One region of the Streptomyces lusitanus genome, then DNA from elsewhere that is predicted to be linked to it. Evidence: riboswitches for the same ligand, from Rfam matches in the RefSeq annotation. Region 1 holds a riboswitch; each other region holds the start of a gene.
What was found. Region 1 has a riboswitch for cobalamin ahead of ACFOSY_RS12810 (ABC transporter substrate-binding protein). Riboswitches for the same ligand answer to the same signal wherever they lie in the genome.
Positions count from the first base shown of each region.

Region 2: another riboswitch for cobalamin. It lies ahead of ACFOSY_RS27750 (cobalamin biosynthesis protein); the one in region 1 lies ahead of ACFOSY_RS12810 (ABC transporter substrate-binding protein).
Region 3: another riboswitch for cobalamin. It lies ahead of ACFOSY_RS10390 (energy-coupling factor ABC transporter permease); the one in region 1 lies ahead of ACFOSY_RS12810 (ABC transporter substrate-binding protein).
Region 4: another riboswitch for cobalamin. It lies ahead of ACFOSY_RS03895 (ribonucleoside-diphosphate reductase subunit alpha); the one in region 1 lies ahead of ACFOSY_RS12810 (ABC transporter substrate-binding protein).

Region 1 covers NZ_JBHRWL010000007.1:211,022-216,755, reverse strand. Annotated here, with positions in the region: gene ACFOSY_RS12815 (ABC transporter permease) at 1-772, opposite strand, end outside; gene ACFOSY_RS12810 (ABC transporter substrate-binding protein) at 786-2,315, opposite strand; cobalamin riboswitch at 2,437-2,615, opposite strand; gene ACFOSY_RS12805 (heavy-metal-associated domain-containing protein) at 2,777-2,989, opposite strand; gene ACFOSY_RS12800 (hypothetical protein) at 3,198-3,413, opposite strand; gene ACFOSY_RS12795 (ABC transporter ATP-binding protein) at 3,643-4,449, opposite strand; gene ACFOSY_RS12790 (FecCD family ABC transporter permease) at 4,454-5,419, opposite strand; gene ACFOSY_RS12785 (ABC transporter substrate-binding protein) at 5,476-5,734, opposite strand, start outside.
Region 2 covers NZ_JBHRWL010000021.1:56,689-62,422, forward strand. Annotated here, with positions in the region: gene ACFOSY_RS27735 (class II aldolase/adducin family protein) at 176-913, opposite strand; gene ACFOSY_RS27740 (inorganic phosphate transporter) at 1,069-2,331, shown strand; gene ACFOSY_RS27745 (hypothetical protein) at 2,360-2,581, shown strand; cobalamin riboswitch at 2,775-2,894, shown strand; gene ACFOSY_RS27750 (cobalamin biosynthesis protein) at 3,013-3,954, shown strand; gene ACFOSY_RS27755 (cobyric acid synthase) at 3,951-5,462, shown strand; gene cobN (cobaltochelatase subunit CobN) at 5,459-5,734, shown strand, end outside.
Region 3 covers NZ_JBHRWL010000006.1:178,471-184,204, forward strand. Annotated here, with positions in the region: gene ACFOSY_RS10380 (ABC transporter permease) at 1-781, opposite strand, end outside; gene ACFOSY_RS10385 (ABC transporter substrate-binding protein) at 802-2,394, opposite strand; cobalamin riboswitch at 2,597-2,779, shown strand; gene ACFOSY_RS10390 (energy-coupling factor ABC transporter permease) at 2,810-3,529, shown strand; gene ACFOSY_RS10395 (energy-coupling factor ABC transporter substrate-binding protein) at 3,526-3,930, shown strand; gene cbiQ (cobalt ECF transporter T component CbiQ) at 3,938-4,687, shown strand; gene ACFOSY_RS10405 (energy-coupling factor ABC transporter ATP-binding protein) at 4,684-5,535, shown strand; gene ACFOSY_RS10410 (hypothetical protein) at 5,514-5,734, opposite strand, start outside.
Region 4 covers NZ_JBHRWL010000002.1:537,671-543,404, reverse strand. Annotated here, with positions in the region: gene ACFOSY_RS03915 (GntR family transcriptional regulator) at 1-108, shown strand, start outside; gene ACFOSY_RS03910 (DUF3311 domain-containing protein) at 314-580, shown strand; gene mctP (monocarboxylate uptake permease MctP) at 577-2,205, shown strand; gene ACFOSY_RS03900 (GNAT family N-acetyltransferase) at 2,284-2,787, shown strand; cobalamin riboswitch at 2,863-2,993, shown strand; gene ACFOSY_RS03895 (ribonucleoside-diphosphate reductase subunit alpha) at 3,119-5,476, shown strand; gene ACFOSY_RS03890 (ribonucleotide-diphosphate reductase subunit beta) at 5,533-5,734, shown strand, end outside.

The DNA of each region.
Region 1 (5,734 bases):
GCACGATGGTGCGCTCGGGCAGGCCGAGCAGGCGCAGGTGCCGGACGACGGGACCGCCCACCTGTGCGGCGACACCGATGCGCACCTGGCGGGCGAGATCGCACAGTTGCCGGGCGACCAGGACGCCGACGGGCAGGACCAGGACGGCCGGCTCGGTGAGGATCCCGGTGCCGCGCAGGCCGGCGGCGGTCGCGGGCAGCAGCCCGAGGCCGACGCTGAGCCAGGCGGTCAGCAGCAGGCCGAGGACGAACTCCGGTACGGCGTGGAGGGCCAGGGCCGAGGCGTTGAGGGCCCGGTCCGCGAACGATCCTTCCCGCAGCCCGGTCAGGACGCCCAGCGTCAGGGCCAGCGGAACGAGGACCGCCAGTGCCGCGCCGGCCAGGACCGCCGTCGCCGCGAACCTGCTGCCGATCTCGTCCGTGACGGGCAGACCGGTGACCAGGGAGTGCCCGAGGTCGGCGTGGCCCAGGTCGGTGACCCAGTGGACGAACCTGGTCCAGGCCGGTTGGTCCAGCCCGAGTTCGGCACGGGCCAGGCGCTGCTGTTCGGGGGTGCCCTGTTCGCCGAGGACGGCGTCCACGGAGTCTCCGGGCAGCAGCGAGGTGAGGACGAACACGGCGACCAGTACGAAGGCGGCCTGGAGCAGCGCCGTCGCCGTCCTGGTCAGCGTGTACCCGGCGGTGTTCGAGAGACCACGGCGGTGTCCTCGGGGGTACGGCGGGTCGGCGCCGGATGCGGTTGCGGGCGGCGTCTGCGGCCGGTACGGCGTCACGTACGGCGCGCCCTCAGCTGAGCTTCACGCGGTCGAAACGGGCCCAGTCGCGGGAGTTGGGCGGTGCCGCCCGCAGTCCGGTGACCGCGTCGCTGTGGCCGATGTTCCAGTCGCTGAACGCCCACACCAGTTGGCCGTCGCGGTCCCGGGCACGGCGCTGGGCGCGGTCGAGGAGTTCCAGGCGGGTCTTCTCGTCGCGGGTGGCGGTGGCCTGGGCGAGCAGCCGGTCGAAGGTGGCGTCCGCGTATCCCGTGAGGTTGTTCGCGGCGCCGCTGCGCAGCCGGGACCGCAGGTGGGTGACGACGGGGAGGGTGGCGGTGCGGCTGTGGAAGGCGACGCCCTTGTCCTTGACCTCGCCGAAGTAGGTGGCGGCGGACCGGACGTGCGGGGTGACCTTCAGGCCGATGTCCTTGAGCTGGTCGGCGATGAGGGTGGAGGCGTTACGCCAGGTGGGGTCGGCGTCGCTGGTCTCCAGGGCGACGGCGAGTCCCTCGGCGCCGGCCGCCTTGACCAGGGCGCGGGCACGGTCGACGTCGCGTTCGCGCGGGGCCAGGTCCTCGGGGTAGGCGCGCAGCCCCATGCCGAAGAGGTCGTTGCCCGCGGTGCCGTGGCCGGACAGGGCGACCTCGACGAGCCGGTCCCGGTCGAGTCCGAGGGTGAACGCCTGGACGAGACGGGCGTCGTCGAAGGGGGCGCGGGACAGCCGCAGCAGCACGGCCTGCATGGTGCTGAGCCTGCTGCGCAGGACCGCGAGACCGTCGCGGCCGGTGACGCGGCTCGCGGAGGCCGCCGTCAGGTCGTGCGCGTAGTCGACCTGGCCGGACAGCAGGGCGTTGAGGCGGGCCCGCTCGTCGTTGACGGGCACGAATTCCAGTTCCTCGATGTGCGGTCCGCCGTCCCAGTGGTCGGCCCAGGCGGTGAAGAGGGCCTTGCCGCCCGGCGTGAAGGAGCGGTACCGGAAGGGGCCGGAGCCGACGGGCCTGGCGAAGTTCTTGGTGTCCTTCGGGACGATCTCGGTGCCGGGGGCGCCGAGGGCCGCCGGGAACTCGAAGTCGGGCGCCGTCAGGACGAGGGTGAGGTCGCGGTTTTTGGCGGTGCTCGCCGCGAAGTCGACGCCGGAGAAGAGCTGCTGTGCGGCGGCTCCGGTGGCGGGGTCGGCCATGCGCCGGTAATTCCACAGGACGTCGGCGGCGGTGACGGGGCTTCCGTCGTGGAAGCGGGCGTCGGAGCGCAGCCGTACCGTCCAGCGGCTGCCGGACCGGTCGCTCTCCCAGCTCTCGGCGAGCCGGGCCTGCACGGACATGTCGTCCTTGTACGTGAGCACGCTGTCGTACAGCGCCTTGGCGCGGGCCTGGTCGACGAAGAGCGGCGCGATGTGCGGGTCGAGGGTCTCCTGCGAGCCGCCCGCGCTGAACGCGGCGCGCAGCCTTCGGCCGCCCGACGAGCCTCCGTCACCGCCGGCTGAGCAGCCCGCCAGAAGGGTTCCGGCGGCGAGGGCTCCCGCCCCGGTGAGCAGGCGACGGCGCGCGAAGGAGGATGTCATGGGCTGCTGGGCCTTCCCCTGGTCGCCGGACGGGTCCCCGGGGCGAGGCGCTGCGCAGGCCGTGGGCGAGGGCCGTGACGCGCATCATGAACCTCTTCCTGGGGAGTCCACGCCCCGGACGGTCGGTGGAGCGACGGGCCAGTCTCCTGGCTGCCGGATCACCGCTCGCCCCGCCTTCCGGCCGTACGGCCGTGGCGTATGGGGTTCGCTCCCCGGTCACAGTGGCGGGACCGCGCCGGATTCGCACCGGCTTCCTGGTTCCCGTCGCTCATGTGTACGGCCCGCATTATGCCGGACCGGCCTGGCGCGGCCCGTGGCCGGGCACCGCACAGGGTGATGAGCCGCGCGGTGCGAGGCCCCCCAGGGCCGTTTCCGGCTGCTTTCCGGCTGCTTTACGGCGCCCCCGACGCCCGCCTGCCCCGAGCTGTCGGAGGCGACCGGCGCCACCGCGGGTGCGCGTGTCAGGCCGCGGCGCTCTCGGCCACCTCGTATCCCGCCTCCACGATCGCCGCGCGCAGCCGGGTGTCGTCCAGGTCGGTGCCGTCGACGGCGACCGATCCCGCGGCGACATCGACGTCGACACCGGTGACTCCAGGGACCTGGGAGATCTCCTCGGTGATGCTTGCGGCACAGTGCCCGCAGCTCATGCCGGTGACGAGGTACTTACGGGTCATGGCGCGACTCCTGGGTGCGACGAGGCGTACGTACGCCTCTTGGTACGGATGCACCGGGACGACAGTTCATCCGGTGCTGTCCGTCACTCAGTCGCCGTGTTCCCCGCCCGAGTTCCCGCCTGTGTCACGGGTCACCCGTCCGGGCGGACGTGCCCCTCGGCCTGCCGGCGGTCCTGCGTGCCCCGACGGCACGCTCGGCGGACGGCCGTCAGGCCGTCGCGATGCCGTCCAGCTTGCCGGCCTTCGCCTCCTCCACGAGGGAGGCGAACTGTACGGCGCTCATCTCGACGCGCTGACCGAAGTCGTCGGTGAGCAGCACGCGGCGCTCCTCGGGCGCGCTCGGGTCGACGAACAGCTGCGGGCAGCCGCAGTCGCAGTTTCCGCAGAAGGTGGCCAACGGCTCAAGACCGGTGATGTCGCTCATGGTGTGCTCCCTGACGGGGACGGATCGGGCACCGCTGGAAGACTTACCCCGGGCCCGCGAGGCGACGCGCCCCCATGCCCGGTGGCCGAAGCACGGTGCCGCGCTCTCCTGCGCCGGTCCGCCCCCGGTGCTTCCGTTGTCCCGGGGCCCGCGGGAACCACGTGCGGGTCTCGAACGACCAACTGAGGGGAGGCCCCGTTCCCTTCGCCCCGGAGCCTGACGCGCATACTCAGGTTCTTCCGTCGCCCCGCGGGCTTCCGCCGTCGGCGAGGGGCCGTGCCGCGTAGGTGATGCGGACGACTCCGTCCGCGTGCAGGTCGGTGCCGGCGTTGACTCCGAAGACCCGCGCCAGGAGTTCCGGTGTGAGCACGTCCAGCACCGGCCCGGCCGCCACCACCGTTCCCTCGCACAGGACGACCAGGTGGTCGCAGAGCCGGGCGGCGAGGTCGAGGTCGTGCAGCACGGCGAGGGTGGTGACGCCGGTGGCGCGGATGAGGTCGAGGAGTTCGAACCGGGCGCGGATGTCGAGGTGGTTGGTGAGTTCGTCGAGGACCAGGAGCTGTGGGTTCTGGGCCAACGCGCGGGCCAGCAGGACGCGTTGGCGTTCGCCGCCCGACAGGGAGGCGTAGTCCCGGTCGGCGAAGGGCCGTACGCCGCAGCGGTCGATGGCCTGCGACACGGCCATGTGGTCCTCTTCCCCGTCGCGGCCGAGCAGACCGTGGTGGGGGGCGCGGCCGAGGGCCACGATCTCGGTGACGGTCAGTCCGGTGGTGTTGGCGCCGGCGTCCTGGAGGACGGCGGCCGTGCGGCGGGCCGCGGCGCGGGGCGACAGGTCCCACACGTCGTCCTCGCCCACTCTGACCGCTCCGCCCGCCGGGCGCAGCGAGCGGTAGACGGTGCGCAGCAGGGTGGACTTGCCGCTGCCGTTGGGGCCGACGAGGCCGACGATGTCGCCCTTGCGGGCCTCGAGGCTCACGTCCCGCAGGATCGGGGTGCGGTCCAGGGTGATGTGGAGCCGGTCGACGACGAGTTTCATGCGGTCAGTCCAAACCCTTGTTGCGGCGCAGCAGCCACAGGAAGAAGGGAGCGCCGAGGAGGGCGGTGAGGATGCCCAGCGGCAGTTCGTTGGGGCGGTTGACGGTGCGGGAGAGCAGGTCCACGAGTACCAGGTAGAGGGCTCCCAGCAGGGCGGTCAGGGGCAGCAGGCGGCGGTGGTCGGCGCCGGTGGTCAGCCGCACCAGGTGGGGAATCATCAGGCCGACGAAGCCGATGCTGCCCGCGACGGCGATGACCGTGCCGGTCAGCAGGGCGCTGAGGACGAGCAGGACCGCCCGTAGCCGGTTGACGTCGACGCCGAGTGCGGTGGCCGACTCGTCGCCGGCCAGCAGGACGTTGAGGCGGCGGCCGAAGAGGGACAGCAGGACGGTCGTGACGAGGACGACCACGGTGACCGTGGGGATCTGGTCCCATGTGGCGCCGGCCACGCTGCCCAGCATCCAGAACATGACCGTCCGCAGCTCGGTCGGGGTCGCCTGGAGCTGGACGAAGCTGGTCGCGGACAGGAAGACGTAGCCGATGGCGACGCCGGCCAGCACCAGGCGGACCGGTGCCAGTCGTCCCCGCCGCTGCCCGAGGGCGAAGACGAGCGCGCCCGCGGCCACCGCGCCGAGGAAGGCCGCCGCGGACACCCCGAGACCGGCGAGGGCTGCGCCGCCGCCGAGGGTGATGACGAGGACCGCGCCGAGTGTGGCGCCGTAGGAGAAGCCGAGCACGATGGGGTCGGCGAGCGGGTTGGACACCACGGTCTGCAGGACCGCCCCGGTCACCGCGAGTCCGGCGCCGACCAGGGCCGCCAGGACCACGCGGGGGGTGCGGAAGTCCCAGACGATCTGGTCGAGTGCCGGGTCGGAGGGGGCCGTATCCGCGCCGGTGACGTGGTGGAGCACGACCGCCCACACGTCACCGAGGGGGATGTTGACCGCGCCGATGCTGATGGCCACCACCATCGTCGCGGCCAGCGCGACGGGCAGGAGGGTGAACGCCAGCATGATCCTGAGACGGCTCAGAAGGCGTCGGGGTGCAGCATCTTCGCGATCTTCTCCACGGCCAGGTCGTTGCTGGGACCGAGGTACATCGAGTCGGACAGCGTCACGTACGTGTTGTTCCTGGCGGCCGGCCACTGGGGGAACTCCTTGAGCAGTTTCTTGGCGTACGCCGCCGGGTCCGGGTCGTTGTAGCCGATGACGACGAGGGCGTCGACGTCGGTGGCGGCGACCTTTTCCTTGCTCAGGTCGGCGAAGGAGCCCTCGGAGGCGTTCTCG
Region 2 (5,734 bases), on a different contig from region 1:
ACGCCGGACGGGCTGGAAGGGCCGGACGGGCTGGAAGGGGCGGAGGGGCTGGAAGGGCCGGACGGGCTGGAAGGGGCGGAGGGGCTGGAAGGGCCGGACGGGCTGGAAGGGGCGGAGGGGGCCGGGGGGCTGAACAGGCCGGAGGCGGTGGACGGGCCGGAGGCGGTGGACGGGCCTATTGCCCGTAGCCCCTCAGCCGTTCGCCCGCCTCCGCGAGCTGGTCCGGGGTGAGCAGGGTCGGGGTCAGGCCCGGGACCGAGGAGGCGGTGAGCCACACCCGGCACATCCACTCCAGCTGGGCCGTGCGGTCGTACGCCTGGTCGAGGGTGGCGCCGTGGGTGAGGGTGCCGTGGTTGCGCATCAGGCAGCCGGTGCGGTGGTCGAGGGCGCGCAGGGCGTTCTCGGCCAGTTCCTGCGTGCCGTAGGCGGCGTAGCGGGCCACGCGGACGGGGCCGCCGAGGGCGGCGGTCATGTAGTGGATCGCCGGCAGCTCGTCGACGAGGGTGGAGACGGCGGTGGCGTGCACGGCGTGGGTGTGGACGACGGCACGCGCGTCGGTCGTGCGGTGGACGGCCAGGTGCAGGGGCAGCTCGCTGGTGGGGACCAGCGTGCCGATCACCTGCCGGCCTGTGAGGTCCACCCCCGTCACGTCGGCCGGGGTCAGCCGGTCGTAGGGGACGCCCGTGGGCGTCACGAGGACGGTGTCGCCGACCCGTACGGAGACGTTCCCGGAGGTGCCGACGACCAGGCCGTCGGCGACGGTGCGGCGGGCCGTCGCGACCAGTTCCTCCCAGGCGCGCGCCACCGCCTCGTCCACCCGCTCGTCCACCCCCGCGGAGCGCTCACCGCGCGTGCCCGGGACGCCACGCACGGCGCCCTCCGCTTCCTGTCCGGTCCTGTGTCGTTCGGCCATGTGGAGATCCTGCCAGGAGCCCTGGCGGCCTGGGCTGGACGGCGGAGCACACACCCCCTCTTACGGTCACCGCGATGCCCGTTCCAGTTCATCTTCCGTTCACCCTGGTTACTTACGTTCGACCAGCCAATGACCTCGAACGATTGCCTGGGTAAATGGAAAGCTTCTCGCTGATCCTCGCGATTGTGGTGGTAACCGCACTCGCGTTCGATTTCACGAACGGTTTCCACGACACCGCCAACGCGATGGCAACGACCATTTCGACCGGTGCACTCAAGCCCAAGGTCGCGGTGGCCATGTCCGCCGTGCTGAACCTTGTCGGCGCATTCCTCTCGGTGGAGGTCGCCAACACGATCTCCAAGGGCCTCGTCGACGAGGCCGGCATCCGTCCCGAGGTCATCTTCGCCGCGTTGGTCGGCGCGATCCTCTGGAATCTCCTCACGTGGCTGGTCGGCCTGCCCTCCAGCTCGTCGCACGCCCTCATGGGCGGTCTGATCGGCGCGACGGTCGCCTCCGCCGGCTTCGGCGCGGTGCACGGCGACGTGCTCGTCACCAAGGTCCTGCTCCCCGCGATCGCCGCCCCGCTGGTGGCCGGCATCGCCGCGATGCTCGCCACCCGGCTCACCTACCGCCTGGGCCGCGACGCCGACACCAAGGCCTCCGAGAAGGGCTACCGTGCCGGGCAGATCGCCTCGGCCGGCCTGGTCTCCCTGGCCCACGGCACCAACGACGCCCAGAAGACGATGGGCATCATCACCCTCGCCCTGGTCGCGGGCGGCGCCGTCGCCCCCGACTCCGACCCGCCGGTGTGGGTCATCCTCTCCGCGGGTCTCGCCATCGCGCTGGGCACCTACCTGGGCGGCTGGCGCATCATCCGCACCATGGGCAAGGGCCTGACCGACCTCCAGCCGCAGCAGGGCTTCGCCGCCCAGACCAGCGCCGCGACGGTCATCCTGGCCTCCTCGCACCTGGGCTTCTCCCTCTCCACGACGCACTCCGTGTCCGGTTCCGTGATGGGCGCCGGCCTCGGCCGCAAGGGCGGCGTGGTCCGCTGGTCCACGGCCACCCGGATGTTCGTCGCCTGGGGCCTGACCCTGCCGGCCGCCGCCCTGGTCGCGGCCCTCGCCGAGTGGGTGTGCGGCTTCGGGAGCTGGGGCACGGCCGTGGTGGCCGTCTTCCTGGTCGCCTCCAGCGCGGCCATCTGGAAGATCTCCCGGCGCGAGGTCGTCGACCACACCAACGTCAACGAGCACGACACCCCCGAGGCCTCCGAGGAGCCCGCCGGTGTGGTCACCCAGGCGATCGCCGCCGTGACCCCGCCGCCGGCCGGCCCCGCCGCCGAGGAGCTCTCCGCCACCATCCCCGCGCCGGTCGGCGCCGACCCGCAGGCCCCGTCGGCCGCCTCGACGACCGTCTGACCGCGTCCGGCACGAAGGAAGAAGCAGCATGAAGATCGACTGGGCGGCCCTCGGCTCCGTGTTCGGCGTCAGCCTCGTGGTCACCGTGGCCCTGGTGGCCCTGTTCACCCTCGGCATCTCCGGTCTGTCCCGCCGCGAGCGGGCGACCGCCGAGGGCCGGTCCGCGGGCCTCGCGGTCACCGGCGCCTACGCCTGCTTCGCCGCGTGCGCGGCGGCGGTGGGCTACGGCATCTACCTGATCATGGCCTGACCACCGGGCCGCACGCGTGAGCGGGCGGGGCAGGAGCAGCGGCTCCCGTCCCGCCCTTCGCCGTGTCCGCGCCCCCGCCGGCCGGTCACGGCGTGCACGGCCGTCACCCACGTGAGCCCCTCTGTGGGCCTCGGCACACTTCAGCCCCGCAGGTCAACGGCAAGTTGACGGCCCTTCCGGGGGCATGGTGGACTGCCTCCGCCATTACGGCGGCAGGAGAGGAAGCCGGTGCGAATCCGGCGCGGTCCCGCCACTGTCACCGGGGTCACCACCCCCGGGAGCCAGGAACTCTCGCCGCCGGTCTCGTCGAACCAGGGCGCGGACACCCTGAGTGAGGACATATCGCCATGCGCGGCAGCCTGCCGAGGTCGACCAGCGACACCCCACCCCCCTTCGGGGCCGTTCCCTCCGGATCCGTCACCGGCTGACCCATGGGTGCCGATCGCGTGTTCGCGTACGGCGCCGCCGCCGGCCTCCTCGGCGACCTGCTGCTCGGCGATCCGCGCCGTGGGCATCCGGTCGCCGCTTTCGGGCGGGCCGCGGCCGCCGTGGAGCGGGTGCTGTGGCGCGACGACCGGGGCCGCGGAGCCGTGCACACCGCCGTGTGCGTCGGCGGAGCCGTCGCGTCGGCCGCCCTCGCCTCCCGTCTCGTACGCTCCTCCCCCGCCGCCTCCACGGCCCTGACCGGCGTCGCCACCTGGGCCGTCGTCGGCGGGACCTCGCTGGCCCGCGAGGCCCGCGTCATCGCGCGGGCGCTGGAGGCCGGGGACGTCGAGGCCGCCCGGGAGCGGCTGCCGCACCTGTGCGGGCGTGACCCGCAGGCCCTGGACGCCGACGGGATCGCCCGCGCCGTGGTGGAGTCCGTCGCCGAGAACACCTCCGACGCCGTGGTGGGCGCCCTGGTGTGGGGCGCGGTCGCCGGGGTGCCGGGTCTGGTGGGCTTCCGGGCCGTCAACACCCTGGACGCGATGGTGGGTCACAGGTCGCCCCGCTACCGCCGCTACGGCTGGGCGTCCGCCCGCCTCGACGACGTCGCCGGCTGGCCGGGGGCACGCCTGACGGCCGTCCTCGCCGCGCTCACCGGGCCCGACCCGCGCGGCGCCGTACGGGCGTGGCGCGCGGACGCGGCGAAGCACCCCAGCCCCAACGCCGGTCCCGTCGAGGCGTCCTTCGCGGGCGCGCTCGGCGTACGGCTCGGCGGGCCCCTCTCCTACGGCGGCCGGGTCGAGCACCGGCCCGTCCTCAACGGCGGCGGACGCCCCGTCGCCGTCTCCGACATCGACCGGGCGGTGCGCCTGTCACGGCGCGTCGGCTGGCTGGCGCTGGCGGCCGGTGTGGCGGCGCGGCGCGTGCTGAAGGGACGTGCGACGTGAGCGGTGGCGGACTGCTGGTCGCCGGGACCACCTCGGACGCCGGCAAGAGCGTGGTCACCGCCGGGATCTGCCGGTGGCTGGTGCGCCAGGGCGTGAAGGTCGCGCCGTTCAAGGCGCAGAACATGTCGCTGAACTCGTTCGTGACGCGGGAGGGCGCCGAGATCGGCCGGGCGCAGGCCATGCAGGCCCAGGCGTGCCGCGTCGAGCCGACCGCGCTGATGAACCCGGTGCTGCTGAAGCCGGGCGGCGAGCGATCCAGCCAGGTGGTGCTGATGGGCCGCCCGGTCGGCGAGATGAGCGCCCGCGGCTACCACGGCGGACGGCAGGAACAACTGCTCGGCACGGTCCTCGACTGTCTGGAGCGGCTGCGGGGCACGTATGACGCAGTGATCTGCGAGGGGGCCGGCAGCCCGGCCGAGATCAATCTGCGGCGCACCGACATCGTGAACATGGGCGTCGCACGCAACGCGGGCCTGCCGGTCCTCGTCGTCGGCGACATCGACCGGGGCGGCGTCTTCGCGTCCTTCTTCGGCACCGTCGCGCTGCTCTCCCCCGAGGACCAGGCACTGGTCGCCGGGTTCCTGGTGAACAAGTTCCGCGGCGACGTCTCGCTCCTGGAGCCGGGCCTGGACATGCTGCACGGCCTGACCGGGCGGCGCACGTACGGCGTGCTGCCGTTCCGGCACGGGCTCGGCATCGACGAGGAGGACGGACTCAGGGTGTCGCTGCGGGGCACCGTGCGGGAGTCCGTGGTCGCGGCTCCGGTCGGCGAGGACGTGCTGCGGGTCGCCGTGTGCGCGGTGCCGCTGATGTCCAACTTCACCGACGTGGACGCGCTCGCCGCCGAACCGGGCGTCGTGGTGCGGTTCGTGGACCGCCCCGAGGAACTGGCCGACGCCGACCTCGTGGTCGTACCGGGGACGCGCGGGACCGTGAAGGCGCTGGAGTGGCTGCGGGAGCGCGGGCTGGCGGACGCGCTGCGGCGGCGGGCGGCCGAGGGGCGGCCCGTGCTGGGGATCTGCGGCGGCTTCCAGGTGCTCGGCGAGCACATCGAGGACGACGTCGAGAGCCGGCGGGGACGGGTCGACGGGCTCGGCGTGCTGCCCGTACGGGTGCGGTTCGCGCGGGAGAAGACCCTCACGCGTCCGTCGGGCGAAGCCCTCGGTGAGCCCGTCGAGGGGTACGAGATCCATCACGGGGTCGCCGAGGTCCTCGGCGGCGAACCCTTCCTGGACGGGTGCCGGGTCGGACAGACCTGGGGCACCCACTGGCACGGCTCGCTGGAGTCGGACGCCTTCCGGCGGGCCTTCCTGCGCGAGGTGGCGCGGGCCGCGGGCCGCCGCTTCGTGCCGGCCCCCGACACCTCCTTCGCCGCGCTGCGCGAGGAGCAGCTCGACCGGCTCGGCGACCTGATCGAACAGCACGCGGACACGGACGCGCTGTGGCGGCTCATCGAGTCCGGCGCGCCGACAGGACTGCCCTTCATCCCACCGGGAGCGCCCGCATGAGCACAGTGTTGTTGTTGTCGACCGCCGACACGGACCTGCTGGCGGCCCGGGCCTCCGGCGCCGGCTACCGCATCGGCAACCCCACCCGCGTGGACGTCGCGGAGGAACTGCCCGCGCTGCTCGACGGCGCGGACCTCGCCGTCGTACGGCTGCTCGGCGGCAAGCGCGCCTGGGAGGACGGTCTTGCCGCGCTGAAGGCGTCCGGCATCCCCACGGTGCTGCTCGGCGGGGAGAGCGTGCCGGACGCGGAGCTGATGGCCGAGTCGAGCGTC
Region 3 (5,734 bases), on a different contig from region 1:
GCGCCCCGGTGATGAGTTCCGGCACCCGGGAGCCGATGAGCGTGAGCACCGGCAGGAGTCCGGAGCGCAGGGCGTGGCCGAGCAGCACGGTGCGTTCGCTCAGGCCGCGCGCCCTCGCGCCGCGTACGGGGTCCTCCATGAGGGCGTCCCCGACGCCCTGGCGGACGTACAGGGTGAACCAGGGCAGCTGGGAGACGGCGAGGACGCCGGCGGGGAGGACCAGGTGCTGGACCAGCCCGCCGAACGTGACGCGGTCGCTGCCCGTGTCGGTGAGGCCGCCCGCCGGGAGGACGTCCAGCTGGAGGGCGAACAGCCAGACGGCGAGCAGCGCGATCCAGAAGACCGGGGCGGCCTCCAGGACGTACGCGGCGGAGGTGACCGCGCGGTCCGTGAACGAGCCGGGGCGGCGGGCCGCGAGCACGCCGAGCAGGGTCCCGAGCAGCACGGCCGCGGCGAACGCGACCGCGCACAACAGCGTGGACCACAGCAGGCGTTCGCCGATGACCTCGGCGACCGGCTGGCGCATCACCGTGGAGTGGCCGAAGTCGCCGCCGAGGGCGGAGGTGAGCCAGTCCCACCAGCGGGCGGTGAACGGCCGGTCCACGCCCAGGTTCTCCCGCAGCCGGTCCAGGGTCTCCTGGTCGGCGCCGAGCGCGGCGGTGCCCGCGTACGCCTTCACCGGGTCGAAGGGGGAGGCGGCGGCGACGGCGAACACGCCGAAGGTGACGACGAGGAGCACCGGCACGGCGTACAGCGCGCGGCGCGCCGTGAGCCGTGCCATCGCTCGCCAGGGGGCGTGGGTCATGCCGCGGGCTGCCAGTCCTCGACGTTCCACCAGGGCCCGGCGGCGAAGCCGTGCTCGTGGGGTTCGGTCTGGGTGGTGAGGCCCTTCCAGCGGTCGGCGAGTACGTACAGGTGGTCGATGTGGGTGAGGAAGGTGTAGCCGGGGTCCTTGACGAGGGCGCGCTGGAGGGCGTCGTAGGCGGCCTCGCGGGACTTGCGGTCCTGGGTGCGGCGGCCGGTCTCCAGGGCCCGGTCGACGGCCGGGTTGTCGTAGTGCGCCATGTTGTTGAAGCCGTCGCCGGCGAGGGAGGAGTGCAGGAGGGTGTAGAGGCCGAAGTCGGGGTCGCCGGTGCTGCCGAAGCCGGCGAGGACGGCGTCGTGCTTCATGCGCGGCTCGATGACCTCCCAGGTGGCGCTCTCCACGCGGACGTCGATGCCGGCCTTCTTGGCGTCGGACGCGTAGGCGAGGGCGTGGTCCTGGCGGACCTTGTCGCCGGAGGGGTAGTACAGCGTGAAGCGTGCGGGGCGGCCGTCCTTGGCGCGGATACCGTCCCCGCCCTTCGTCCAGCCGGCGGCGTCGAGGACGCGGCCGGCCTCGGCGAGGTCCTGCTTCCGCTCGACGTCCTTGGTGAACCAGGGGTCGTCGACGGGCAGCGGGCCGTAGGCGGGGCGGCCGGCGCCGTCGAGGATCTTGTCGACCATGGCCTGCCGGTCGACGGCGAGGTCGAGGGCGCGGCGGATCGCGGTGTCGCCGGTGACGGGGTTGCCGCTGGGGAGGGTGACGGCCCGGAAGTCGTAGGAGGTGGCCCGGTACGTCTTCTTGTCGTCGTCGCTCTTGAAGGTGGCGGCGAGGTTGGGCGGGAGGACGGCGCCGTCGAGGTCGCCGGAGCGGAGCCGGGTGGCGCGGACGTCGTCGTCGGCGACGATCGCCATGGTGAGCTTCTTCACCTTCGGGGCGCCGCCCCAGTAGTGCGGGTTGGCCTTGAAGGTGAGCTTCTCGCCCTTGCGCCAGTCGGCGAGGACGTACGGTCCGGTGCCGACGGGCTCGGTGTTGAAGGGGCCGGTGTTGGGGTCCTGCTTCCCGGCGACGTGCTCGGGGACGATCGGCAGCACCGTGCGGGCGGCGAACGGCGCGTAGGGGTGGTGGAGGGTGAAGACGACCGTGTCGTCGCCCACCGCGCGGACGTCCTTGACGGCCGCGAGTTCGCTCTTGGCGGTGTTGTTGGTGTCGTCGTCGAGGATCGTGCGGTACGTGAAGACGACGTCCCGCGCGGTCAGCGGCTTGCCGTCGCTGAACTTCACGCCCTCGCGCAGGGTGTACGTGTAGGTGCGTCCGCCGTCCGTGATCCGCGGAAGTGCCCTGGCCAGCGCGGGCTTCAGGGTCAGGTCGGCGGTGCGGGCGAGGAGGCCGTCGAAGAGCTTGGAGTTGCCGTCCTTGCCGTAGCCGAGGAGCGGGCTGAGGGTGTCGGGCTCGGAGGAGACGCCGATCACGACGGACTCGGCCGCGGCCGCGCCGTCCGTGGTGCCGGAGCCGCCCGGCGCGGAGCAGGCGGAGACCGCCGCGGCCGTCGCCAGCGCGGCGGCGGCGCCGCGTATCAGTCGGGTCGTCATCGAACCTCACATCCCTCTTGCCTGAAAATCGCTGTTGCATATTAGTTGCAGCAGGACTCTGCCCAGGACGGCGGCCCCTCAGTCACCCGTTCGAGCACGACGGGGCCACCAGCCCGAACACGCAGGTGTGCGCCGGGTCGCGAGCTGCCGGGCGCCCTCCGCGCGCCCCCCGTCGGCGCTTGTCACCGGGCCACCACGGGGACTACTGTCACCACGCCTTGGTGACGGGAAATCGGTGCGATACCGGTGCGGCCCTCGCCACTGTGATCGGGAAGTCCGGCTCCAGTCCTCACGGACAGCCACTGGGTCCCTCGGGACCCGGGAAGGCGGAGCACGGGCGGTGGTACCCGTCAGCCAGGAGACCGGCCAAGGCGCGTCAACCATCCACGAGGTGCTGGAGAGGGTCTGCTGAGCCATGCACATAGCCGAGGGTTTCCTGCCTCCGGCGCACGCGGTCGCCTGGGGCGTCGCGTCGGCGCCGTTCGTCGTCCACGGAGCCCGGTCGCTCGTCCGTGACGTGAGAGAACATCCCGAGAGCACACTCCTGCTGGGCGCGTCCGGCGCGTTCACGTTCGTCCTGTCCGCACTGAAACTGCCCTCGGTGACCGGGAGTTGCTCCCACCCCACCGGCACCGGGCTGGGCGCGATCCTGTTCCGGCCGCCGGTGATGGCGGTGCTCGGGACCATCACCCTGCTGTTCCAGGCGCTGCTGCTGGCCCACGGCGGGCTCACCACGCTCGGCGCGAACGTCTTCTCCATGGCGATCGTCGGCCCCTGGGCCGGGTACGCCGTCTACCGGCTGCTGCGCCGGTACGACGTGTCGCTGATGGGCGCGGTGTTCTGCGCCGCGTTCGTCGCCGACCTGTCGACGTACTGCGTGACGAGCGTGCAGCTGGCGCTGGCGTTCCCGGACCCGGGCAGCGGATTCCTGGGCGCGCTGGGCAAGTTCGGCTCCATCTTCGCCGCCACGCAGATCCCGCTCGCGGTCAGCGAGGGGCTGCTGACCGTGCTGGTGATGCGGCTGCTGGTGCAGTCCAGCAAGGGCGAGCTGACCCGGCTCGGGGTGCTGGTCGCCTCGGCGGCCGGGAAGCAGCGGACCGAGCCGGCCGAGTCGGCCCAGGCGGTGGCCCGATGAGCCGTAACGCGAAGATCAACTCCCTGCTCCTGCTGCTCGTCGCCGCCCTCGCCGTGATCCCGCTGGCGTTCGGGCTCGGCGACCACAAGGAGGAGCCGTTCGCCGGGGCGGACGGCGAGGCGGAGACCGCGATCACCGAGATCGACCCGGACTACGAGCCGTGGTTCTCACCGCTGTACGAACCGCCGTCCGGGGAGATCGAGTCGGCGCTGTTCGCCATTCAGGCCGCGATCGGGGCGGGCGTCCTCGCGTACTACTTCGGGCTGCGGCGCGGACGCCGGCAGGGCGAGGCGCGGGCCCGGGAGCGGGCGGCGGGAGACGCGGGCGCGGTGAATGCGGTGGACACCGCTGGCGCGGGCGACGCGGGCGCGTCCGCCGGCGTGGGCGACGGACGGGACTGACGCTTCCGTGCTGCCGATCGACGCGGCGGCGCACAGCAGCCGCTGGCGCCGCCGTCATCCGGTGGACAAGGCCGTCCTCGGTCTCGGTCTCACCGTCCTCGCGATCTCGCTGCCCGCGTGGCCGGGCGCGGCCCTGGTGCTGGTCACCGCGGTGGTGCTGCTGCTCGGCCCGGCGGGGGTGCCGGCCCGGCGGCTGTGGCGGGCCTACCGGGTGCCGCTGGGCTTCTGCGTCACGGGCGCGGTGACGCTGCTGGTGCGGGTGGGCGGTCCGGGCGGCTTCGTGTCCTGGGCCGAGGACGGGCCGCCGCGCGCCGGGGAGTTGCTGCTGCGCACCTCGGCGGCGTCGCTGGGCGTGCTGCTGTTCGCGTTCACCACCCCGATGTCGGACCTGCTGCCGCGCCTGGTGCGCGCCGGGGTGCCCGCGCCTCTGGTGGACGTGGCGCTGGTGACGTACCGGATGAGCTTCCTGCTGCTGGACTCGGTGCGCCGGGTGCACCGGGCGCAGGCGGCGCGCCTCGGGCACACCACCCGGGCGGCGACCTGGCGTTCGCTCGGCGGGCTCGGCGCGACCGCGTTCGTCCGGTCCTTCGACCGGGCGGCGCGGCTCCAGACCGGGCTCGCGGGCCGCGGCTACGACGGCACCCTGCGCGTGCTGGTGCCCGAGGCCCGGGTGTCCGCCCGGTTCACGGCCGCGAGCGGGGCGCTTCTGGCGGCGCTGGCCGCCCTCACCTTCGTCCTGGAAAGGCCCTTGTCGTGAGCAAGTCCGTGCTGGTCGCCCTGCGGGGTGTGTCGTTCGCGTACGAGGACGGGCCGCCGGTGTTCACCGGGCTCGACTTCGAGGTGCGCGAGGGGCGGGCGCTTGCCCTGCTGGGGCGCAACGGCAGCGGCAAGACGACGTTGATGCGGCTGCTGAGCGGCGGACTGCGTCCGCGGGGCGGTGAGTTGCTGCTGTCGGGCCGTGCGGTGCGGCACGACCGGAAGGGGCTGACGACGCTGCGGACCACCGTGCAGCTGGTGGTGCAGGACCCCGACGACCAGCTGTTCGCCGCGTCCGTGGAGCAGGACGTGTCGTTCGGGCCGCTGAACCTCGGGCTGCCCGACGCGGAGGTGCGCGCGCGGGTCGCGGAGGCGCTGGAGGCGCTGGACATCGCCGCGCTCGCGGACCGGCCCACGCATCTGCTGTCGTACGGGCAGCGCAAGCGGACGGCGATCGCGGGCGCGGTCGCCATGCGGCCGCGGGTGCTGATCCTGGACGAGCCGACGGCGGGCCTCGACCCGGACGGGCAGGAACGGCTCCTTGCCACCCTCGACGGTCTGCGGGCCGCCGGCACGACGGTGGTGATGGCCACGCACGACGTGGACCTCGCCCTGCGCTGGGCCGACGACGCGGCACTCCTCACCCCGTCGGGCGCCCACACGGGACCGGCGGAGGAGACGCTGTCCCGCCGGGACCTCCTCGCGGCGTCGGGCCTGAGGCTCCCGTGGGGCGTGGCGGCGGGCCTGTTCCTGCGGGCGCGGGGCCCGGCCGCCGACGACACGGCCCCGGCTCCCCGCACCCCGGAGGAACTGGTCGCGCTGCTGGGTCAGCAGCCGCCGCAGTTGTAGTACGTGACGTCCCAGTGGTTGCCCTCGTCGGCGTAGACGTTGCCGGAGCCGGAGCGCCACTGGGGGGCTCCGTCGCCGCGGACGCCGATGTAGGCGAAGGTGTTCTTGACGTAGTTCGTCACGCAGGTGTTCTTGCCGAAGTCGAGCTTGTAGCCGTTCCAGTGCGAGTACGTGCCGGAGGCGTGCCCGGTCTCGGTGC
Region 4 (5,734 bases), on a different contig from region 1:
TCCCGGCACTCGCTCGACCGGGACGGGCAGCCGGTGGAGTGGGTGCGGTCGGTGTACCGGGGCGACCGGTACAAGTTCGTCGCCCGCCTCAAGCGCCCCCAGGACTGAGCCAAGCGGGGGCCCGCCGGGCGCCGGCCACCCGGCCGCAAATCCCGGCATACCGGGTGGTTGACAGGATTTTCGTTGCTGTTGCCTCTCGGTTGCGCTGCTGCTGCATACCGCCCCTCTCACGGGGGGTTACGACGCCCCCGCGCCCTCACCTACATTGCCGCGAGCCAACGTCGGCGATCAGTGAGGGGACGGGAGCCGTCTGATGTCGCAAACCCCGCAAACAACTCCAGGGCCGGTGGTGACGCCTGTGCGCGTCGTCATCGGCCTCTGCCTGCTCGCACCATTCGTCGCCATGCTGTGGGTCGGGTCCTACGCCAAGACCGACCCGGTGCTGATCGGCATCCCCTTCTTCTACTGGTACCAGATGCTGTGGGTGCTGATCTCGACCGTCCTGACGATGGTCGCGTACAAGCTCTGGCAGCGTGACCAGCGCGCCCGCGCGGACCGGAAGGGCGGTGCGGAGCAGTGAACGACGGCGTGAACGGCGTGGCACTCGCCGTCTTCATCTTCTTCTTCCTGCTCGTCACCGTGATGGGCTTCCTGGCCGCGCGCTGGCGCAGGGCCGCGAACGAGCACACCCTCGACGAGTGGGGCCTGGGCGGGCGCTCGTTCGGCACCTGGGTCACCTGGTTCCTGCTGGGCGGCGACCTGTACACCGCGTACACCTTCGTGGCCGTCCCGGCGGCGATCTACGCGGCGGGCGCGGCCGGCTTCTTCGCGGTGCCGTACACGATCCTGGTGTACCCGCTGATCTTCACCTTCCTGCCCCGGCTGTGGTCGGTGTCGCACAAGCACGGCTATGTGACGACCTCCGACTTCGTGCGCGGGCGGTTCGGCTCGAAGGGTCTTTCGCTGGCCGTCGCGGTCACCGGCATCCTGGCGACGATGCCGTACATCGCGCTCCAGCTGGTCGGCATCCAGGCCGTGCTGGACGTGATGGGCGTCGGCGGCGGCGAGAACACCAACTGGTTCATCAAGGACCTGCCGCTGCTCATCGCCTTCGGTGTGCTGGCCGCGTACACCTACTCGTCGGGGCTGCGGGCGCCCGCGCTGATCGCGTTCGTCAAGGACACGCTGATCTACATCGTGATCGCGGTGGCGATCATCTACATCCCGATCAAGCTGGGCGGCTTCGACGAGATCTTCGCCAAGGCGACCGAGGCGTACAGCCAGACCAACCCGGCCACGGGCGCGCCGCGCGGCGCTACGGTGCCGGGCGAGGCGGGCCAGTGGACGTACGCCACCCTCGCGCTGGGCTCGGCGCTCGCGCTGTTCATGTACCCGCACTCGATCACCGCGACGCTGTCCTCGCGCAGCCGTGAGGTGATCCGCCGCAACACCACGATCCTGCCGCTGTACTCGCTGATGCTGGGCCTGCTGGCGCTGCTCGGGTTCATGGCGATCGCGGCCGGGGTGAAGGTGCAGAACGGCCAGCTGGCCATCCCGCAGCTGTTCGAGAACATGTTCCCGGACTGGTTCGCCGGTGTGGCCTTCGCGGCCATCGGCATCGGCGCGCTGGTGCCGGCGGCGATCATGTCGATCGCGGCGGCGAACCTGTTCACCCGCAACATCTACAAGGACTTCATCAAGCCGGACGCGACGCCCAAGCAGGAGACCGCCGTCTCCAAGGTCGTGTCCCTGCTGGTGAAGGTGGGCGCGCTGGTCTTCGTGCTGACCATGGACAAGACCGTCGCGATCAACTTCCAGCTGCTGGGCGGCATCTGGATCCTCCAGACCTTCCCGGCGCTGGTGGGCGGCCTGTTCACCCGCTGGTTCCACCGCTGGGCGCTGATCGGCGGCTGGGCGGTCGGCATGATCTACGGCACGGTCGCCGCGTACGGGGTGGCCTCGCCGACGCAGAAGCACTTCGGCGGGTCCTCGGACGAGATCCCGGGCATCGGGGAGATCGGCTACATCGGTCTCACCGCGTTCGTGCTCAACGTGCTGGTCACGGTCGTCCTGACCTTCGTCATGCGGGCGGTCAAGGCGCCGGAGGGCGTCGACGAGACCAAGCCGCAGGACTACACGGCGGACGCCGGCGACCCGGGCGTCCAGGTGGAGCTCCCGCCGGCCACGGCGGGCAGCGCGCACTGACGCCGTCGCGTCCAGGGCAGCGGGCCGCCGGTGGAAAACCGGCGGCCCGCTGTCGTACCCGTACGGCAGACTCCCCTCATGGACATCGTCATCCGGCCGGTGACGGCCGGCGAACACGCGGAACTCGGTGAGATCACCGCCCAGGCCTATCTCGGCGACGGGCTGCTGGACTTCGGGGAGAGCGACAGCTACCTCGGCGAGCTGCGGGACGTGGCGAAGCGGGCGGCGGCGGCCGAGGTGCTGGTCGCCGTGGAGCACGGCGCGCTGCTGGGCGGGGTGACCTTCGTGCCCGGCCCGGGGCCCATGGCCGACATCGCGGAGCCGGGCGAGGCGGAGATACGCATGCTGGCGGTCTCCCGCGACCACCGCGGCCGGGGCGCCGGCGAGGCGCTGGTGCGCGCCTGCGTCGACCGGGCGCGGGCGCTCGGCCGGGAGCGGATGGTGCTGTCCACCCAGCGCACGATGCACGCCGCGCACCGGGTCTACGAGCGGCTGGGCTTCACGCGCGCCCCGGCGCGGGACTGGAATCCGCTGCCGGAGCTGGACGACATCATGCTGGTGGTCTACGAGCTGACGCTCTGACGGCTCCGCGCGGGCCGTCGCCCGGCCCGCGCGACACAACATATGGGTCCGCCAGCCGCACCCGGCACAAGATGTATGCTCGTGCTCGCTGTCGTCGCAGGGGAATCCGGTGCGAATCCGGAACTGTCCCGCAACGGTGTACCCATGCCTGCCCACGGGCGCGCACGGGAGTCAGTCCGAGGACCTGCCGACAGTGCGCCCGGCCCTTCCGGTCCGGGTGCCCTGACGTCCGGGCCTCGCGGAATGGGCCGGTGGACGCGACGCCGCGTGCGTTCGTGTGCTGCCCCCTGCGCTCTTCGAGGCCCCCGTGCCGAGCGAGGGAGAGCCACACGTGACCATCGCGCCAGCCGATCCGGCTTCAGCGACCCGCGTGACCGAGGAGAGCGACGGTCCCGGTGCCGCGCTGCTGCGGACCCTGACCCAGCTGACCGCCGACCTGCCCGACGCCGACCCCGGCCGGGTGGCCGCGGCCGCGCTGCGCGGCCGGTCCGCCGCCGCCGACGAGGCGGAGCTGCGGGAACTGGCCACCGAGGCGGCCGCCGGGCTGATCTCCGAGGACCCCGCCTACTCCCGGCTCGCCGCCCGGCTGCTGACCCTCGCCATCCGCGCCGAGGCCGCCTCGCAGGGCGTCACCTCGTTCACCGGGTCGGTCGCGACCGGGTACCGCGAGGGTCTGATCGCCGACCGCACCGCCGCCTTCGTCCGGCTCCACGCGGCCCGTCTGGACGCGCTGGTCGACACCGGCGCCGACGACCGCTTCGGCTACTTCGGGCTGCGCACCCTGCACAGCCGCTACCTGCTGCGTCACCCGGTCACCCGCAAGGTCGTCGAGACGCCCCAGCACTTCCTGCTGCGGGTCGCCTGCGGGCTCGCCGAGGACGACAGCGAGCGGGCGCTGGAGGAGGTCGCCGCGCTGTACGGGCTGATGAGCCGGCTGGACTACCTGCCCTCCTCCCCCACGCTGTTCAACTCGGGCACCCGCCACCCGCAGATGTCGTCCTGCTACCTCCTGGACTCCCCCGCGGACGAGCTGGACTCCCTCTACCAGCGCTACCACCAGGTCGCCCGCCTGTCGAAGCACGCCGGCGGCATCGGCCTGTCCTTCTCCCGCGTCCGCGCCCGGGGTTCGCTGATCCGCGGCACCAACGGGCACTCCAACGGCATCGTGCCGTTCCTGAAGACGCTGGACGCCTCGGTCGCCGCCGTGAACCAGGGCGGCCGGCGCAAGGGCGCGGCGGCGGTCTACCTGGAGACCTGGCACGCGGACATCGAGGAGTTCCTCGAACTGCGCGACAACACCGGTGAGGACGCCCGCCGTACGCACAACCTGAACCTGGCGCACTGGGTGCCGGACGAGTTCATGCGCCGCGTCGACGCCGACGGGCAGTGGTCGCTGTTCTCCCCGGTGGACGTGCCCGAGCTGGTCGACCTGTGGGGCGAGGAGTTCGACGCGGCCTACCGCGCCGCCGAGGCGAAGGGCCTGGCCCGCAGGACGATCCCGGCGCGCGAGCTGTACGGCCGGATGATGCGCACCCTCGCGCAGACCGGCAACGGCTGGATGACGTTCAAGGACACCGCCAACCGCACCGCCAACCAGACCGCCGAGCCGGGACACGTCGTCCACTCCTCGAACCTGTGCACGGAGATCCTGGAGGTCACCGACGACGGGGAGACGGCGGTCTGCAACCTCGGCTCGGTCAACCTCGCGGCCTTCGCCGGCGGGGACGGCATGGACTGGGAGCGTCTGGACGCGGCGGTCCGCACCGCCGTGACGTTCCTGGACCGGGTGGTCGACATCAACTTCTACCCGACCGAGGAGGCGTCCCGGTCCAACAGCCGCTGGCGTCCGGTGGGTCTGGGCGTGATGGGGCTCCAGGACGTGCTGTTCCGGATGCGGCTGCCCTTCGACTCCCCCGAGGCGAAGGAGCTGTCCACCCGGATCGCCGAGCGGATCATGCTCGCCGCGTACGAGACGTCGGCCGCCCTCGCCGAGCGGCACGGCCCGCTGCCCGCCTGGGAGAAGACCCGCACCGCGCGGGGCGTGCTGCACCCCGACCACTACGGCGTCGAGCTCGCCTGGCCGGAGCGCTGGGCGGCGCTGCGGACCCGGATCGCCGCCACGGGCCTGCGCAACGCGCTGCTGCTGGCGATCGCGCCCACCGCGACCATCGCGTCCATCGCCGGCGTGTACGAGTGCATCGAGCCGCAGGTGTCCAACCTGTTCAAGCGCGAGACGCTGTCCGGGGAGTTCCTCCAGGTCAACTCCTACCTGGTGGAGGACCTCAAGCGGCTCGGCGTGTGGGACGCGCGCACCCGGGAGGCGCTGCGCGAGGCGGGCGGCTCGGTGCAGGACTTCGCCTGGATCCCCGAGGACGTACGGCGGCTGTACCGCACGGCGTGGGAGATCCCGCAGCGCGGTCTGATCGACATGGCCGCCGCCCGCACCCCGTTCCTGGACCAGGCGCAGTCGCTGAACCTGTTCCTGGAGACGCCGACCATCGGCAAGCTCTCCTCGATGTACGCCTACGCCTGGAAGCAGGGGCTGAAGACCACCTACTACCTGCGCTCCCGCCCGGCGACCCGGATCGCCCGCGCGGCCCGCGCCGCCGTCCCCGTCCAGCAGCCGGCCGACCCCGAGGCCGTCGCCTGCTCCCTCGAGAACCCCGAATCCTGCGAGGCCTGCCAGTGACCACCAGCACGACCAAGAACCTGCTCGACCCCGGCTTCGAGCTGACCCTGCGCCCCATGCGCTACCCGGACTTCTACGAGCGCTACCGGGACGCGATCAAGAACACCTGGCACGTCGAGGAGGTGGACCTGCACTCGGACGTCGCCGACCTGGCGAAGCTGACGCCCGAGGAGCAGCATCTGATCGGCCGGCTGGTGGCGTTCTTCGCCACCGGCGACTCGATCGTGGCGAACAACCTGGTGCTGACGCTGTACAAGC